DNA from 2 places in the Exiguobacterium sp. s21 genome. Region 1 is predicted to be linked to the other one. Evidence: predicted binding sites of a transcription regulator. Region 1 holds the regulator's gene; the other holds the start of a gene.

Region 1 (3,423 bases):
GGTATATTCCGGACGTCCAACAAGACTTCCGCACCATCGCGGACGCGCAAGAAGCGCGCGGCGTCACCGTCACGCACGGTCCACTTTTGAAACGAGCGAAGCATAGCTTGAATATCCTGCTCCCGCTACTGTTCACGAGTCTCGAACGGATCGAGACGGTCAGTAACGCCATGGACTTGCGTGGCTTCGGTGCCGAGCGAAAACGGACGTGGTACAATCAGCGCCCGATGACGCGTGCCGATTTCTTGGCGATCGGCCTTGTCTTGTTGCTGACGATTTTCTCGTTCAGTGTGACATTTTATGACGGCAGCCGTTTTTATAATCCGTTCTAAACAAAACAGGCACGGTCGCCCTGTATCGGGAGATCCGTGCCTTTTTGTGTATGCGAGGTCGCCCCGCTTACTTCTCATTCATTTGTTTCATCAAATCCATCTGTTCTTTCACCATCGCCTCTTTCTCACGTCGGAGCACGCCCCGGTACGTGATACGTGAAATCGATAAGCTGATCTCATACAAGAAGAAGAGCGGCAGTGACACCATGAGGTGCGAGGTCAAATCCGGCGGCGTGATAAAGGCCGCGACGACGAACAAGGCGAAGTAGGCGTACTTCCGAATCGATGACAGGAAGTACGGCGTCACGACACCGATGCGCGTCAAGAACATCGTCACGACCGGCAACTGGAATAACAGTCCGAATGGGATGGTCAGTTGCAGCAAGAACGTGAAGTAGTTCGACGCCCCGATGATTTGCGTCAGACCAAGGTCTTGCCCGAGGTCCGTCGAGATATCGAGGACGAGCGGGAACAACCAATAGTAGGCAAACGCCAAACCGACGAGGAACAAGATAAAGATGATCGGAATATAGGCGAGCGTCGCTTTCCGCTCGTTCGGATGCAGACCAGGTGCGACAAACGCCCACAGTTGATACAGTAGAAACGGACCAGCCGCGACGAGACCGATGACGAGCGCCAAGTTCAAATAAATCATGAGCGGGTCCGCGACCCCAAAGGCGTTCAATTCAAGCCCTCGTTCGACGAGGTCGGCCTGGAGATAGGTGAGCACATATTTGACACTCGGCAAAGCAATCAAAAAGAAGGCAAAGACGACAAATGCCGACAGCATCAGTCGTCTCCGCAGCTCTGTCAAGTGGTCGGACAGTGCCCGTTCTTGATCAGGTTGATGGCTCATCGCTTACTGCTCTTTCTTCTCAATTTCTTTCTTGTCTTTCTCGTCATGTTCGTTCATCATGCCGTTTGTGGCATTTTTGAACTCACGGAGCGTTTGTCCGGCGGCGCGTCCGAATTCAGGCAATTTCTTCGGCCCGAAGATGATGAGCGCGACGATGGCGATAATGAAGATACTCGCTCCCCCAGGAATACCGACGACGAGCAACGATGATAGTAATTCCATTATTGATGGACCCCCTCAGCAGATGGATAGTGTTGCATAAAGTAAATGAGCGACTGGAGTTCGATCGACAAGTCGATATGATGGACGCGGACCGTGTCCGGCACAGTAAGCCTGGCCGGAGTGAAGTTCAAGATGCCTTTGATGCCGAAGCGGACCAAGTCATCCGCGACAGGCTGCGCATAGCTAGACGGCACCGTTAAGATGGCGACGTCAATCTTGTTTTGTTTCATGATCTGTTCCATCTCATCCACGTGATGAATCGGGACACCGGACATCGTCGTGCCGACTTTTGTCTCGTCTGCGTCGAACCCGACGACGATATGTGTGTTATTGTTTTTAAGGAAGTTATAGTTGACGAAAGCTGTCCCAAGATGACCAACCCCGACCAAGGCGACGTTCGTAATCTCGTCCTGATTCAGTGTCTTACGGAAAAAGTCTAACAGATACTGTACGTTATAGCCATATCCCTTTTTACCGAGCGCACCGAAGTACGAGAAATCGCGACGGATCGTGGCCGAATCGACCTTGACCGCCTCGCTCAGCTCAGCAGAAGAGACACGCTGTTTTCCTGATGAATGTAGGCTTTGGATAAACCGATAGTATAGTGGCAACCGTTTGGCTGTCGCTTGCGGAATCTTTGGTTCGTTTTGACTCAACGGAAAGAGCCTCCTTTTTACGACGCGTTTCAAACGAATCTAATTTCATACACCTTGATTGTAAACGAATTCACATGACCACTCAATGAATATACCTGAAAAGGGGAAGAAATAAAGTATACTAAATAGAGAGAAAGGGGTTTTTTCACTTGATCCTACTGCAAGTCAATAACTTATCGAAATCATTCGGCGTCGAGCCGATTTTAGAGAACGTCAAACTCGAAATTCAAGAAGGCGAACGCGTCGCGCTTGTCGGCCGTAACGGTGCCGGCAAGTCGACATTGCTCAAAGTCATCGCCGGGGAATACAACTATGACTCGGGCGATATCATGAAACCGAAAGACGTGACGATCGGTTATCTCGCCCAAGACTCAGGGTTAGAGTCGAACGAGACGATTTGGAACGAGATGCTCACCGTCTTCACCGACTTAATTGAACAGGAAAAAACGCTCCGCCGCATGGAACAAGACATGGGATCTGAGTGCATCTTGAACGACCCGGCCGCCTATGAGCGCCTGCTGTCGTCTTACGATGAAGAACAACATACGTTCAAAGACCGCGGCGGCTATCAATACGAGGCGACGATCCGCTCTGTGCTTCACGGGATGCGCTTCTATCCGGACGACTTCGAGCGCCGTATCGATACGCTCTCCGGTGGACAACGGACACGTCTCGCCCTCGCGAAGATGCTCCTGCAAAGTCCAGACCTGCTCATCTTGGATGAGCCGACGAACCACTTGGACATCGAGACGCTCGGCTGGCTCGAGAAGTATTTGAGTGGCTATAAAGGCGCCGTCCTCATCGTCTCCCACGACCGCTACTTCCTCGACCGTGTCGTCTCGGTCGTTTATGAGTTGTCACGCCATCGGAGCCGTCGCTTCGTCGGCAACTATACGAAGTATCTCGAACAGAAGGCCGCCATCTACGAGCAAGAGAAGAAGCAGTTCGAGTCGCAACAAGAAGAGATCGCCAAGATGCAGGACTTCATCCAGCGTAACATCGCCCGGGCGACGACGACGAAACGGGCCCAGAGTGTCCGCAAGCGTCTCGAAAAAGTCGACCGGATGGAAGCGCCGGACGGTGACGAGCGCAGTGCCGTCCTCTCGTTCTCAATCAAACGCCAAAGCGGGAACGACGTGTTGAGCGGCAGCGACCTCGCCATCGGTTATGAGGAGCCGATCGCCCATCATCTCCGCTTCCAATTGCAGCGTGGCGAATCGGTCGCCCTCGTCGGTCCGAACGGAGTCGGCAAATCGACGCTCTTGAAAGTGTTGACGAAACAACAGCCGGCGCTCACCGGTGACATCCGCTACGGCACCGGCGTCGAGATCGGCTACTACGACCAGGAACAACAGAA
Region 2 (3,423 bases), on a different contig from region 1:
TTACCAAAAGGTGACTGGTTCGATTTCTTTACCGGTCATCGCTATGCGGGAGAGAAGTCGGTTCGGGTGTTCCGGGGACTTGACGAACAAGCAGTGTTCGCGAAAGCAGGGGCCATCATCCCGATGGCACGGCATTACTCGGGCCGTAACGATACGGATAACCCGTTCGAATTGGAAGTTCTTGTCTTCCCGGGCGCGTCGAATACGTTCACGCTCTATGAAGACAACGGGTCGGACCGTGACTATGAGACGGGTGCTTACGCTGAGACGACGTTCACGCTTGATTGGGAGGAACGGAAACTCCACATTCACGTTACAGGTGACCGGACCGTCTTGCCGTCTGACCGTAACGTCACGTTACTCCTCCGAGGTGTGACCGGTTCTGGTGAATACAATCGAGAGACCCAGACACTGCGCCTCGAACTCGGTCCGATTGATGAAGAGATGACGGTGTCGCTCCCGGTCGAACTGACGGCAAACGATCACCGGCTCGATCGTTTGTATCGTTTCTTGGACCGCGCCGAGATTTCTTATGATTTAAAAGACAAGTTGTATCGATCGGCGGCAGCGAAGACGCGGCTCGAGGCATGGCTGTTCGATTTGCACGCGCTTGAACTCGACCGTGACCTGCAAGATGCGATCATGGAGTTGATGCTCGACTGAATAACGTGCTGTGACGAAGAGGGTGAAAGCCCCTCTTTTTTTGTCAGAAAATCGTTGGATTTTGTAAGCGTTTTCAAATTGAATCCAACTATACTAAAAGGAGAGGCAAGATAGATTGGAGGGTTCAACATGAAACCGAAATGGACCGTAGACGACTTGCGGCAACTCGATGTATTCACCAAATGTACCGCCCGTGAGCTCGAGGCACTGTTGCCCCATGTCTATTGTCGAACGTACCGGAAAGGACAGCTCTTATTCATGGAAGGCGATCCTCGGGAGCGCGTCTACTTTTTAATCAGCGGTTACGTGAAGCTCGAGCGCAACAACGAGACGGCGACCCATCAATATACGGACTACTTGAAACCGAAGCAACTGTTCCCGTATCGCGGCTTGATGACGGAACCGTATTATCAACATTCGGCGGAGGCGTTGACCGATATCGAGGTCATCTATATGCCGACGGACCGATTCGAACAACTCGTCTCTCGGAACGCGTCGATGTTACTCCATATCGTCGGACAGATGAATCGGATTCTCGACTTGCACGAACGACGGGTGCAGGACATCATCACTCCGAGTGCGACCGAACGCGTACTCAACACGATCCATTACTTGATTGAAGACCTCGGGGAACCGGAAGCAGAGGGGGTTCGCGTCCGGTGTCCGTTCACGACGATTGAAATCTCACGCTTATCCGGCACGTCACGGGAGACCGTGTCGAACATCTTATCGCGCTTACGAAAAGAAGAGGTGCTTCACTTCGATGCGCGTGAATTGATGATTGGCCATCCCGAATACTTTGAACAGTCGACCGTATGACGCCACGTGATATACGCGGCGTCTTTTGCATGTCTGGCTAAGCGAAGCGTTCGCCATGGTCGTGTGCATCAGTTATAATTAGTGAGAATCCTCACAAAGAAAAGTTTTGGATAGTATAGAAAGGATGAACGCAGTGAAACGACTGCAAGCTCTCGCTTTAGCTGAAAAACGCCATATCGTCGGACTCGTCATCGCCGCGGTGATGATCGGATTGTCGATTTTGGCGCAGGCGTATTTAATCGTCGATATCGTCGACCAGGTCTTTTTAAAAAATGCATCGTTTGAAAGCATCATCCCGGCGCTCGGCTGGCTCATTCTCGCCCTCGTCACGCGTGCTTTGTTCGGCTACATGTCAGGACGAATCGGAGCTAGTCTAGCGGAGAAAGCGAAACGGACACTCCGGTTGCAGTTGCTTGACCGTTATACATCGAATCCGATCGAGACATCTTTGTCCGGCCAGTCCGGAAAGAAAGTCAGCGTCTTCATGGACGCGGTCGATGAAGTCGACGCCTACTTCAGCCAATATTGGCCGCAAGTCATTCAAACGTCGATCATTCCGCTGCTCATTCTCGTCGTCGTCTTCAGCCAACATTGGATCTCGGGCGTCATCATGATGGTGACGGCGCCCTTCATCCCAATCTTTTTCATTATCATCGGGATTGCGACGCAGAAAAAATCCGAACAACAGATGGAGAAGATGAACCAGTTCTCCGGAAAGTTCTTGGACGTGTTGCAAGGATTGACGACATTGAAACTCTACGGTCGGACCGAGCGTGAGGCGCAAGCGATTGAAAAGAGCAGTCTCGACTTCCGCGACGCGACGATGGTCGTCTTGAAGACGGCGTTCTTGTCGGGTCTCATGCTCGAGTTCATCTCGATGCTCAGCACAGGGGTCGTGGCGCTCGAAGTGGCGCTGCAAATGGTCGTCTGGCAGAACTTGACGTTCTTCTCCGGCTTTTTGATTCTCGTCTTGGCTCCGGAATACTATTTGGCCATCAAAGACCTCGGCGGTGCGTTCCATACCGGACGCGGCAGCATGGGGGCGGCCGATCGTATTTTCGAGGCGCTCGACGCACCGGATGAACGTCTGCAGTGGGGCGACCGGACGTTGACGAGCCGGACACCCGACCTCGAGCTCGACGAAGCATCATTCGCCTATGAAGGGGGGCGTTTCACGCTCCAGCCTTTAAGCGGCGTGATTCCTGCCGGTGCCCACGTGGCGCTCGTCGGGGCGAGCGGGTCCGGGAAGACAACCGTCTTGAACGTGTTATCGGGGCTCGTCAAACCTGACAGCGGACGTGTCCTCGTGGACGGTGAACCGCTCGAGACGTACACCGATACGTCATGGTATGACACGATTGGCTATATCTCACAAAATCCGTATTTGTTCGCCGGCACCGTCGCCGATAATATCGCCCTCGGTGAGGCGGCGGACGAAGCGAAGATTCTCGAGGCGGCGACGGCAGCCGGGTTGAACGATGTCATCGCTCAGTTGCCGAACGGTCTTCATACCGAACTCGGTGAAGGGGGTTACGGCTTATCCGGAGGCGAACGGCAGCGGCTCGCCTTGGCCCGGGCCTTCTTGAAACGTCCCGGCATCATCTTGTTCGATGAACCGACGACCGGACTTGATTTAGTGACCGAACAAGTCGTTCGGCGCTCAATCGATGAGTTGTCACGTGAGTCAACGCTCGTCACGGTCGCGCATCGTCTGCATACGATCAAACAAGCCGATGCGATTTGGTTCATGGACGAAGGGCGTCTCGTCGCCCAAGGCACACATGACGAACTGCTCAGCGTTCCGCAATACGCTGACTTATTCACGCTACAGAAAGGGGTGAGAGGATGAATTCCCTTTGGACGATCACGAAATGGATGATGCGAGAGAAAAAGGATATCATCCTCTCGGTCTTCTTTGGTTATGTCGCTGGCATCGCAGCC

The links. The regulator Rex, encoded in region 1, represses fermentation and respiration genes when NADH is low (regulators of the CRP and FNR family bind a similar motif). The targets are predictions, from matches to a motif close to TTGTGAAATATTTCACAA.
Region 2: cydD (thiol reductant ABC exporter subunit CydD) is a predicted target of Rex. The motif match lies at 1,562-1,579, and genes of this name have one in related genera.

Annotation. Positions count from the first base shown of each region.
Region 1 is NZ_JACSLF010000009.1:8,798-12,220, reverse strand. It holds gene KNP06_RS10765 (energy-coupling factor transporter transmembrane component T family protein) at 1-332, shown strand, start outside; gene tatC (twin-arginine translocase subunit TatC) at 400-1,188, opposite strand; gene KNP06_RS10755 (twin-arginine translocase TatA/TatE family subunit) at 1,192-1,410, opposite strand; gene KNP06_RS10750 (redox-sensing transcriptional repressor Rex) at 1,410-2,066, opposite strand; gene KNP06_RS10745 (ABC-F family ATP-binding cassette domain-containing protein) at 2,216-3,423, shown strand, end outside.
Region 2 is NZ_JACSLF010000003.1:159,073-162,495, reverse strand. It holds gene KNP06_RS05405 (glycoside hydrolase family 31 protein) at 1-663, shown strand, start outside; gene KNP06_RS05400 (Crp/Fnr family transcriptional regulator) at 793-1,482, shown strand; gene cydD (thiol reductant ABC exporter subunit CydD) at 1,607-3,331, shown strand; gene cydC (thiol reductant ABC exporter subunit CydC) at 3,328-3,423, shown strand, end outside.